One region of the Dickeya parazeae Ech586 genome, then DNA from elsewhere that is predicted to be linked to it. Evidence: predicted binding sites of a transcription regulator. Region 1 holds the regulator's gene; the other holds the start of a gene.
The links. Region 1 encodes PurR, which represses purine synthesis genes. Its sites were predicted from a motif close to CANGCAAACGTTTGCNTG; they were not measured.
Positions count from the first base shown of each region.

Region 2: serA (phosphoglycerate dehydrogenase) is a predicted target of PurR. The motif match lies at 3,839-3,856, and genes of this name have one in related genera.

Region 1 covers NC_013592.1:1,887,001-1,892,585, forward strand. Annotated here, with positions in the region: gene DD586_RS08280 (MATE family efflux transporter) at 1-56, opposite strand, end outside; gene DD586_RS08285 (riboflavin synthase) at 336-992, shown strand; gene cfa (cyclopropane fatty acyl phospholipid synthase) at 1,127-2,278, opposite strand; gene purR (HTH-type transcriptional repressor PurR) at 2,702-3,727, opposite strand; gene cydH (cytochrome bd-I oxidase subunit CydH) at 4,113-4,202, shown strand; gene DD586_RS08300 (C40 family peptidase) at 4,306-5,310, opposite strand.
Region 2 covers NC_013592.1:4,133,128-4,138,712, forward strand. Annotated here, with positions in the region: gene DD586_RS17955 (LysR family transcriptional regulator) at 235-1,131, opposite strand; gene DD586_RS17960 (zinc-binding alcohol dehydrogenase family protein) at 1,242-2,243, shown strand; gene serA (phosphoglycerate dehydrogenase) at 2,350-3,582, opposite strand; gene rpiA (ribose-5-phosphate isomerase RpiA) at 3,952-4,614, opposite strand; gene DD586_RS17975 (LysR family transcriptional regulator ArgP) at 4,811-5,585, shown strand, end outside.

The DNA of each region.
Region 1 (5,585 bases):
ATGACCGGGATAGCCAGCGCCAGCAAATGACGGGCTTCTGATAAGTACTTCTGCACGAAAACACCTTCCTAATGCAGGATGGAGAGAGATCTCTAATGAGGAGAGAAAGACAATCATCCTTTATTTTTACGAAAAAAGATGAAGTATTGTAACTATTTGCCAACAGTAAACCAATGATTGACTGACAGAGAATGATCCCGTTTGGTTTTCCTGATGATATGGTGCAAACTGCCTGACATAAGTGAACGTCGCCACTGTCGGGCGTCGGCCGCTATGCCGCGCCGCTGTCGTGGGGCGTTCACGCCTATTACTGATCAGGAGGCAAGCTCAACACCATGTTTACCGGTATTGTTCAGGGCACGGCGACCGTCGTGTCCGTCGATGAAAAACCCAATTTCCGCACCCATGTCGTTCAACTGCCCCCCGAACTGTTGCCGGGACTGGAAACGGGCGCATCCGTAGCGCACAACGGTTGCTGCCTGACTGTCACCCATATTGACGACGATCGGGTGAGTTTTGATCTGATTAAAGAGACACTGCGGTTGACCAATCTGGGTGACGTGAAGGTCGGCGATCGGGTTAATGTGGAGCGTGCAGCCAAATATGGCGATGAAATTGGCGGGCATGTCATGTCTGGTCATATCATGTGCACGGCGGAAATCGTGAAAATTCTGACGTCGGAAAATAATCATCAGATCTGGTTCCGGCTGTCTGATGAGTCGCAGATGAAATATGTGTTGCACAAGGGATTTATTGGTATTGATGGTATCAGCCTGACGGTAGGTGAAGTGACCCGTAGCCGTTTCTGCGTGCACCTGATTCCGGAAACGCTGCAACGCACGACGCTGGGGCAAAAACGCCTGGGCGACCGTATCAATATCGAAATTGACCCGCAGACTCAGGCCATTATCGACACGGTTGAGCGTGTTATGGCTCGTCAGGCAGAGCAGCAACAAGCGCTGGCGGCAGAGCTTGCTGCGAAGAGTGAATAAAAGACGCCTGAACGCGTGTTATTCCTGTTAGCCATAATAAAACCGGCAGCCAGACTCCAGACTGCCGGTTTTTGTTTGTGGCTCTTAATTCGTGAGGCGAGGGCGACAGGAGTGGGCGATGTGCCGCCACCCGTTCATCGTGCCACGCGCATACCGCCTTCAATCCCTTCGACACTGAATAACACCTGCCAGAGTTGGATGTTGCGTGCGCGAAACGCACCGGCACAGGCGTTAAGGTAATAACTGAACATCCGCCGGAAGCGCTCGGGGTAGCGTGCTGACAGGGTCGGCCAGTGCTGCTGGAAGCGCTCGTGCCAGGCCATAAGGGTACGGTCATAGTCCGCGCCGAAATTGTGCCAGTCTTCCATGACCAGATAAGGCTCGCTGCGCTGGGCGATATGCTGCACTGAGGGTAAACACCCATTAGGGAAGATGTATTTGTCTATCCAGGCATCGACCTTGAGGCTGGTTTCGTTTGCGCCGATGGTATGCAACAGGAACAAACCGGTGGATTTGAGGTTTTTTCTGACCACCCTGAAGTAAGTATCGTAATTTTTCGGACCGACATGTTCGAACATGCCGACGGAAACGATACGGTCAAACTGCCGATTCAGATCGCGATAGTCCTGTAGCAGAATGGTGACATCCAGATCCTGACAACGTTGTTGCGCCAATGCCTGTTGCTCGCGGGAGATGGTCACACCGGTTACGCTAACACCGTAATGGCGGGCGGCAAATTCGGCCAGACCACCCCAGCCGCAGCCGATATCCAGCAGTGTCATTCCCCGGCGTAACTGCAATTTTTCGCAAATGAGGCGCAGCTTATCTTGTTGTGCCTGCTCCAGGGTTTCGGCTTGTTTCCAGTAACCACAGGAGTACTGCATGTACGGGTCTAGCATCAGGCTAAAAAGATCATTACCGAGGTCGTAATGCTCCTTACCTACAATCCATGCCCGCCGACGCGATTGCAGATTGGTCAGGCGAGCCATCAGTATCCGTAGCGTATCCTGCCAACGCTGGGGCAGTTGCTTCTCCAGCCCGGCGCGTATCGCTCGATGGAAAAACATGTCTAGCCGTTCACATTCCCACCAGCCATCCATGTAACTTTCGCCCAGACCCAGTGACCCGTCACGCAATATGCGCTTGAACAGTTCAGGGTTTTTGACCTGAATATCAAACGGTCGCGAACCGTTAATGGCGATATTCGCGGCCGACAGCATTTCATTAACCAGTTGGAACCAGGGTTGACTGGGGGTACCCAGATCCTCCACGTAAGATGAACTCATAACTTCTCCCTACCTTGCCAGATACATGCGTTATACGGGATAAACCAGACAAATATCGCGATGGAGGGTATTCGATGTACCCATTCCACACGTCATCGTCTATCCCTGAGAGCCTCAGAGGAAAATAAGAGACAAGCCGACACGAAAGGCGTCTACCCCGGCCGTGACAAACGGTGTAACAGTCATTAGTGGGGTAGAAAAAGTAAGGCGATGCGTATTGCTAAAAGCATCGTCTGATCATGGTTATTGTCGTCAATGACAGTGACAAGTGTATGACTGCTTTAACCCGGCGACAAGATTCATCGGGCTAAAGCAGCACATTGCGTTCTATATTAGGGTGCCAGGGAGACACGCTTTAGCGCTCTACGGCGCGGTATAACGGCGGTTGATTCGCCAGCGTGCGATAACGAAATCGTCTGGCTATTAACGGCGATAATCGAGATACGGGCCGTCAGCAACGGAACGGCGCTCGATCAGCGTCGGGTGGACTTCGATGGTTTGCGCTTCCTCGCGTTTGCTGGTGATGCGGTCAAGCAGCATGGAGAACGCCGCCTGTCCCAGCCGTTCCTTAGGCTGATGAATGGTCGTGAGCGCCGGCGTAAAATAGCGGGAGTGGCGTACATTGTCGTAACCGATCACCGAAATATCCTGCGGTACACGCAGGCCCAGTTCATCCGCCGCACAAATCGCTCCCATAGCCATAATATCGCCGCCGCAGAATACCGCGGTCGGTCGCTGCTTTTGCGCCAGAATCTGATGCATGGCTTTGTAGCCGGATTCGGGTTCAAAGTCACCCTGAACCACCCATTCGTCACGCAGGGGGATATCCGCTTCTTTCAGCGCTTTCAGAAAGCCCAAATAACGCCCGCTGCCGGTATTGCGCCCCTGAGAACCGGGGATGGCACCGATATCACGATGCCCGCGCTCAATCAGATAGCGACCGGCCATATACCCACCGGCAAACGCATTATCAATAATGGTATCGGTGAAATCGCTGTGGGCTTCGCCCCAATCCATGACGACCATCGGAATATGGCGATAATCCGCCAGCATTGACAGCAGTTCAGGCGGGTACTCGGCACACATCACCAGCAGGCCATCCACGCGTTTTTGCGCCAGCATGGACAGGTAAGCACGCTGTTTATCCTGATTATTGTGAGAGTTACACAGAATCAACGTGTAACCTCTGGCGTAGCAACTGTTTTCCACCGCTTCGATAATTTCGGCGAAATAGGGTGCTTCGCTGGAGGTCGCCAGCAGCCCGATAGATTTGGTGTGGTTGACTTTCAGGCTTCGGGCCACCGCACTGGGTGAATAATGCAATTCATCAATCGCTGCGCGTACCGCAGCCTTGGTCTCTTCGGCGACGAAACGTGTTTTATTAATCACGTGTGATACGGTTGTGGTTGAAACGCCTGCGCGTTTTGCCACATCTTTAATCGTTGCCATCTAAAGTGACTCCTGAACTCATCTGTTACAGTCGTGGGTCTGTTACAGCAGTAAATATGTTGTTAATCGTTTGCCTGCGTGAATTTTGCTCCTGCTGGACAACAAGGCAACATTTCAGTAGGAGACATGCCGAGGTGTGTAGCTTGAAGGGAGGGCTGACGCTTCGACCAACGCAGTGTACACGGTAAACTGCGGATTTTGGCCGATTTAGAGCAAAAGGGGAAGAGGCAATTCGTGTTATCTCTGTGACGCAGAAATCGGTTTTTTGACTTCAGTCGGGTAATAATAGACCTATACTTTATGTGCTTGCCCATCCGCCGGGATACGGTGTTGATTCAGACATAACGGGATGATGGCGATCATCAGTCATATACAGGAGAATACGATGGATACAAATTTGAAAATGTCGCTGTGTAGTACGTTGGTCGCACTCGTGGTGATCATTGTTTTTAGTTTCACTGCGGTATTGAACTGATAGCAGATCGCCAGTGGTGTAAAAAGAAAACAGAAAAGGGGCTAGTGCCCCTTTTCTCGTTATTCATTAAGCCATTTAGCCGATTGTTATTGACGAATATCCGTTAGCGAATGGTCTTCGGTGTCACCACGCGGCGAGCGCCGACATAATGATCCTGCCAGTAATCTTCACTCAATTTACTGATTTTGATGTCAGAACCCGAGCGCGGTGACTGGATAAAACGACCATTGCCCAGGTAGACGCCAACGTGGTCGGCAGCACCGCGGTTGGTGATACGGAAGAACACCAGGTCACCGCTTTCCAGTTCGCTTTTCTTGATGGGCGCCGCGTCACGCAGGTGGAACATCTCATTGGCTGTGCGCGGAATCGAGATTTTTACCACATCTTTATAGGCGTAATACACCAGCCCGCTGCAATCAAAACCTGAATAAGGCGTTGCGCCGCCCCAATGGTACGGTTTACCGATTTGGCTCATCAGCTTGTTCATGGCAGTCAATTTGGCGTGCTGATAGCGTTTTTGGTGAGCAGCACTGATGGTCAGCGCCGCTTTATCGTGTTTGCCTTTCTTGCTTTTACCATGTGAAGACGTGGCGGCTACCTCATCTTCTTCATCGACCGCCGCTTTACCTTTTTTATGCGCGTTTTTCGCGACCACGAGTTCATGCGCTTTGTGGCTGGTTTTAGCCTGCGCCGGTGTTTCTTTCTTTGCTGCGTCTTTTTTCGTGGTTTTCGCTAATGCAGCCTTAGTGGTATGCGTGCTTTTCTCTGGCTGCGATTTTGTATGGGAGGAATGGGCTGCCGCCGCCACCGACTTTTTGTCCGCAGACTTTTTGTCATTGTGCGACTTCGCGTTTTTATCGTGACTGGCTACGGTTTTGGCTGGCGTAGGCTTTGCGTGTTTTTCCGGTTTTTTGCCGTGGGTCGGCTCCGTGCCTTTTTTGTTAGCATTTTTGGCAACTTTGTTCTTTTTGGATTCATCAAGCGCTTTATTCGCCGTTTCTACACCAGATTTGCGTGGTGGCACTGCCCCGCCGTGCGGATTAGCCAGCGCCAGACCAGAAAATAGATTACTGAAAAATAATAAAAAGAGCGTAATAAATAACCGCATGATAGTTCTGACCGAATGTTGTCCTCAATCGTTCAATCTTTACAGTATTCCCGAAAATGACCTGATAAAAAAGCGGGAGATAGAATAATCCTACTACAAAATAGTGAGAAAACGTTAACAACGGTGTTTGCTGCTTAATTATCCGGCGATTTGGCGTCGCTTTGTACCGTTAGCGCGTCACCCGGATAAAACCCTATAAAAGATAGCGTTTTTTTGTGGCCGTCGCTATCGTTAGAATACAAAACAAAAGAAGCGGTATGCCACGGTTTGCCGCG
Region 2 (5,585 bases), 2.2 Mb from region 1:
TAAATAGAAACACTCAGGTTCCTTTTCTATGATGAAGTCATCATATATCAGGCGGGGATATCAACCGAAAATTAGCCTTTGCAGGGGAAAATACAAAAGATGGCAAACGAGGATTTGCAGCCCGTACGCTGATAACCTGACGATAATTGACAGGCAGAAGCAAGCCTTTGCAGGGTACGTTGCCCTACTGTACTTCTACCGGACTTCTTGTACCTCGTGAGAAAACAGCATGGTTTACCGTGAAGAATAATCGCACAACGCGTCAAAGCTCAGTGCAAAATCAATAAAGCTATTCAGCGCGGGGGAGTTCAACTTGCGCCCAGGATAAATCAAATAGAGATCGTTGGTATCTGCCTGCCATTCCGACAAAAGACAAACCAACTCCCCGCTATCTATCTGTTCACGGCACAAAAATGCCGGTAACAACGTAATTCCACCATCCGCCAGTACACAAGCACGCGCATACAGCAGATTGTCGGTAATGTGTGATTGCGGCAACCGCCAGAGAAAATACTCCGCTTCACGGCGAAATCCCCATTCCGGCCAGGCGCGGTGCGCAATACACCGGTGCGCTTGCAGCTCACGCGGGTGTGTAATCGGCGGCAATGCCGCCAGATAGGCGTAGGAAGCCACCAGATAATGCGGCACCTGTCCCAGAGAACGCCCAATCAGGGAAGAATCCTGTGGTTTACCGGTACGCAACGCGGCATCAAACCCTTCCTCCACAAGATCAATGACCCGATCAGCCACTACGATCTCCAGTGACACCGCCGGAAAGCGAGACTGAAACTCGACGGTCAAACGCGCCAGCAACGTCGCCCCCAATCCGGCCGGGCTGGTTATTCGCAAACGCCCACTGGGTTTATCGCGTAAGTGTTGCATCGCCATCTCAGCGCGCTCGCTCGCCTGGCGCATCTCCTGACAATGCACCAGATAGCGTTCACCCGCAAAGGTGAGGTTCAGCTTGCGAGTCGTTCGATTGAACAACCGCAACCCCAGAGACTGCTCTAATTGACTGACGCGTAAACTGAGGCTCGATTTGGCCATACCAGCTTGTCTGGCCGCTTCGGTAAAACTGCCGCATTCAGCCACCAGGGCGAACAGCGCCATATCCTGCAATTGTCTGAACATGATTGTTCTTCTCCGTCGAACACGTCGTTAGTGATTGTCCATCTTATCAGTACTATCGACAGGTTCTACACTGTCGTTACACCCAACATGCAACGATGGAAACATTGATCATGACAGTAAAAGCAATCGCCGTTGACCCCAGTTCTCCTGACAATTTCGTAGAAATCACGACCGAATTACCACAGCCCGGCGAGCATGACCTGCTGGTAGCCGTAAAAGCGGTGTCGGTTAATCCGGTAGATACCAAAGTACACGCAGGATTACGCCGAAATGGTCTGCAACACCCACGTATTCTTGGCTGGGATGCCAGTGGTGTCGTGATAAAAACCGGCTCAGGTGTCAGTAACGTCAACGTTGGAGATGAAGTCTGGTATGCCGGTGATATCACGCGCCCGGGCAGTAACAGCACCCATCAGTTAGTCGATGCCCGCATCGTCGCACACAAGCCCGCGTCACTGAACTGGGCTGAAGCCGCCGCCTTGCCGCTGACAGCGCTGACCGCCTGGGAAGGGCTATTTGAGCATCTGAACATTCAGAATGCGGCTAAAGGTAAAACGCTGTTGATTATCGGCGGCGCTGGCGGCGTCGGCTCACTGGCGATTTCACTGGCAGCCCAACGCAGCGAGGTGACCGTCATCGCGACGGCGTCTCGTCCCGACTCTGCACAATGGTGCCGCGACCGTGGCGCAGATATGGTGGTGGATTATCGCCATCTGGCTGATGATCTGAAAAAGCAGAATATTGAGCACGTGGATTACATTTTCTGCCTGAATGACACTGACGGCCACTGGGATGCCATTAGCCAGTTAATCGCCCCGCTGGGACATATCTGTACCATCGTGGAAAACACCCGTCCTTTAGATCAAAACGCACTGAAATTAAAAAGCGCTGCACTGCACTGGGAATTCATGTTTACCCGCAGCATGTTTACCACACCGGATATGGCCCGTCAGGGAGAAATTCTGCGTGAGGTGGCGCAACAGGTGGATAACGGTCTCTTGCAAGGCACGCTGAGCCAGACCCTGAACGGATTAACGCCTGAAACGCTAAAACAGGCCCACGAAGCCATACTGAATGGTCATATGCGCGGTAAGCTCGTCATTACACTGTGAGTGAACATCACCAGTGAAAGCGCCGGCATAAAAAAGCCAGCCCAACGGGCTGGCTTTGACGTTTTTCGTCGAACCGATCGGCGACCACCGACCGGCTATTCGCCGCTTAGTACAGCAGGCGGGCACGAATGGTGCCGGGGATAGATTTCATCAGTTGCAGCGCGGTGTCTGCCCCGTCCGTTTCCACATCGATAACCACATAACCGATTGTCGGGCTGGTCTGCAGATACTGTGCTGCAATGTTGATACCCTGCTCAGCAAAGATGTTGTTAATCTGCGTCATGATACCCGGGCGGTTTTCATGAATGTGCAGCAGACGGCTGGCGCGATCACTGTGCGTCGGCAACGACACTTCCGGGAAGTTGACAGCAGACAAGGTAGAACCGTTATCAGAGTATTTCACCAGTTTCCCGGCAACCTCGATACCAATGTTCTCCTGCGCTTCTTCCGTTGAGCCCCCGATATGCGGCGTCAGAATCACGTTATCAAATTCGCACAGCGGCGACAGGAACGGGTCGCTGTTGGTTGCCGGTTCCTGCGGGAATACGTCGATAGCGGCACCAGAGAGGTGCTTGTTGGCAAGAGCGTCACTCAATGCCGGAATATCGACCACGGTACCGCGTGATGCGTTGATCAAAATCGAACCCGGCTTCATCAACGCCAGTTCGTTGGCGCCAATCATATTCTGGGTACTGTCGGTTTCCGGCACATGCAGACTGACCACATCGCTCATATTCAGCAGTTCGGACAAATGACGAACCTGCTGGGCATTCCCCAACGGCAATTTGCTTTCGATATCGTAGAAATAGACATGCATCCCCAGGCTTTCAGCCAGGATCCCAAGCTGGGTACCGATGTGACCATAACCAATGATACCAAGCTTCTTACCGCGAGCCTCAAAGCAGCCAACCGCCTGTTTGTGCCAGATACCACGATGTGCTTTAGCGTTAGCAGTCGGAATGCCACGCAGCAGCAGCAGCAGTTCACCGATAACCATTTCGGCTACGGAGCGGGTATTGGAAAAAGGTGCATTGAAGACCGGGATGCCACGTTTGGTCGCAGCCGACAGTTCAACCTGATTTGTGCCGATACAAAAGCAACCCACTGCCACCAGTTTCTCAGCAGCTGCGAAAACGTCTTCCGTCAGATGCGTACGCGATCGAATCCCCACAAAGTGCGCGTCACGAATCGACGCTTTCAGCGCTTCCGGGTCAAGCGCCCCTTTATGGTATTCAATATTGGTGTAACCTGCAGCACGCAGATTCTCCAGCGCATTCGGGTGTACCCCCTCCAGCAGCAGGAACTTAATCTTGTCTTTTTCCAGTGATACCTTTGCCATTTCCCGACCTTATTTTCAGACTTCAGATATGACGGTTTGCAAACCGGTCTGTGCAAACATAACAAAAAATACGCAGGCGGCAATACAAACGATTGCCTTCGCGTTTTTTCTTACTCCCACCCGTCGGTGATTTCATGGCAAAAAATACTGCCAACCCTCAGCAAGACCAGACAGGGATGATGCGAAATAAGAAAAACTGATATTAAGTACCAAAAATGAGCCGTTAGAGAAAGTCGGATTTTTTAGATAAAAAAATCCGGCCACCGTTAGCGTGGCCGGACCTCTGCGAGAGATAACAACATGGCACGATTTCAATGGCATTATTTCAATGACACTGTTGTTTCCAACATGGGTTATTTCAGGAATAATTTATTTCAGGCGAACGGTTTTCACCCCGTCGGCGGTCCCCACCAGCGCGACATCCGCACCGCGGTTCGCAAACAACCCCACCGTTACCACGCCAGCCAGATTATTGATGCAGTTTTCCATCGCCACCGCATCCGACAGATCCATATTGTGCACATCCAGAATAATGTTGCCGTTGTCTGTGATAACCCCATCACGATACACCGGCTGACCACCCAGTTTGACCAGCTCACGGGCCACATAAGCGCGCGCCATCGGGATAACTTCCACCGGCAACGGGAAACGCCCCAGCACATCAACCTGTTTGGACGCATCGACGATACACACAAACTGACGCGCGATCGCCGCCACGATTTTTTCGCGGGTCAATGCGGCACCGCCACCTTTGATCATCTGCATGTGTGGGTTGATTTCATCAGCGCCGTCGACGTAGACATCAAGCACATCCACGTCATTACAGTCAAAAACCGGAATCCCCAGACTTTTGAGCTTGGCGGTAGAAGCGTCAGAGCTTGAAACCGCGCCTTCAATTTGATGCTTGATAGACCCCAGTGCGTCAATAAAGTGCGCGGCGGTAGAGCCGGTTCCCACGCCAACGATAGTACCGGGGCGAACATAATCGAGTGCGGCCCAACCAACGGCTTTTTTCAGTTCATCCTGCGTCATGATGTGCTTATGCCTGTAGCTACGAAAACGTGTGCGTATTATAGGGCATGCCATAGTCAAAAGGAGAGCCTTGCCTGTCGGGTACGGTAATATTTCGGTCTCACGGCGGCAGGCTGGGCGATTTTTTTCGGCGATACCTCACAAAAATGTGGCATATTGCCAAATATAGTTTTTACGCAAAGGAATCTTCACCTTCATGAAACGCCCGGACTATCGCACGCTTCAGGCGCTGGACGCCGTGATCCGTGAGCGTGGCTTTGAGCGCGCCGCACAAAAACTCTGTATTACGCAGTCCGCCGTCTCACAACGCATCAAACAGCTGGAGAATCTGTTTGGCCAGCCGCTACTGGTAAGAACAATTCCACCGCGCCCGACCGAGCAAGGGCAGAAGTTGCTGGCCTTATTGCATCAGGTGGAATTACTGGAAGAAGAGTGGCTGGGCAACGAAAACAGCAATGAAACCCCGCTTTTGCTGTCTCTGGCGGTCAACGCCGACAGTCTGGCGACCTGGCTTTTACCCGCCCTGCAACCTGTGCTGGTGGACTCCCCCATCAGGTTAAATTTGCAGGTGGAAGATGAAACCCGAACCCAGGAGCGCCTACGCCGGGGTGAAGTAGTGGGGGCCGTGAGTATTCAGCCGCAGCCGCTGCCAAGCTGTCTGGTGGATAAGCTGGGCGCGCTGGACTATCTGTTCGTCGCCTCGCCAGGCTTCGCCAATCGCTACTTCCCTAACGGGGTAACGCGTTCTGCGCTGCTGCGTGCGCCAGTGGTGGCGTTCGACCATCTGGACGATATGCATCAGGCATTTTTGCAGCAAAACTTCGACCTGCCGCCGGGTAGCGTACCCTGCCACATCGTTAACTCATCTGAAGCCTTCGTACAGCTCGCTCGTCAGGGCACGACCTGCTGTATGATCCCCCATTTGCAGATCGAACGTGAACTGGCGAACGGCGAACTTATCGACCTGACAC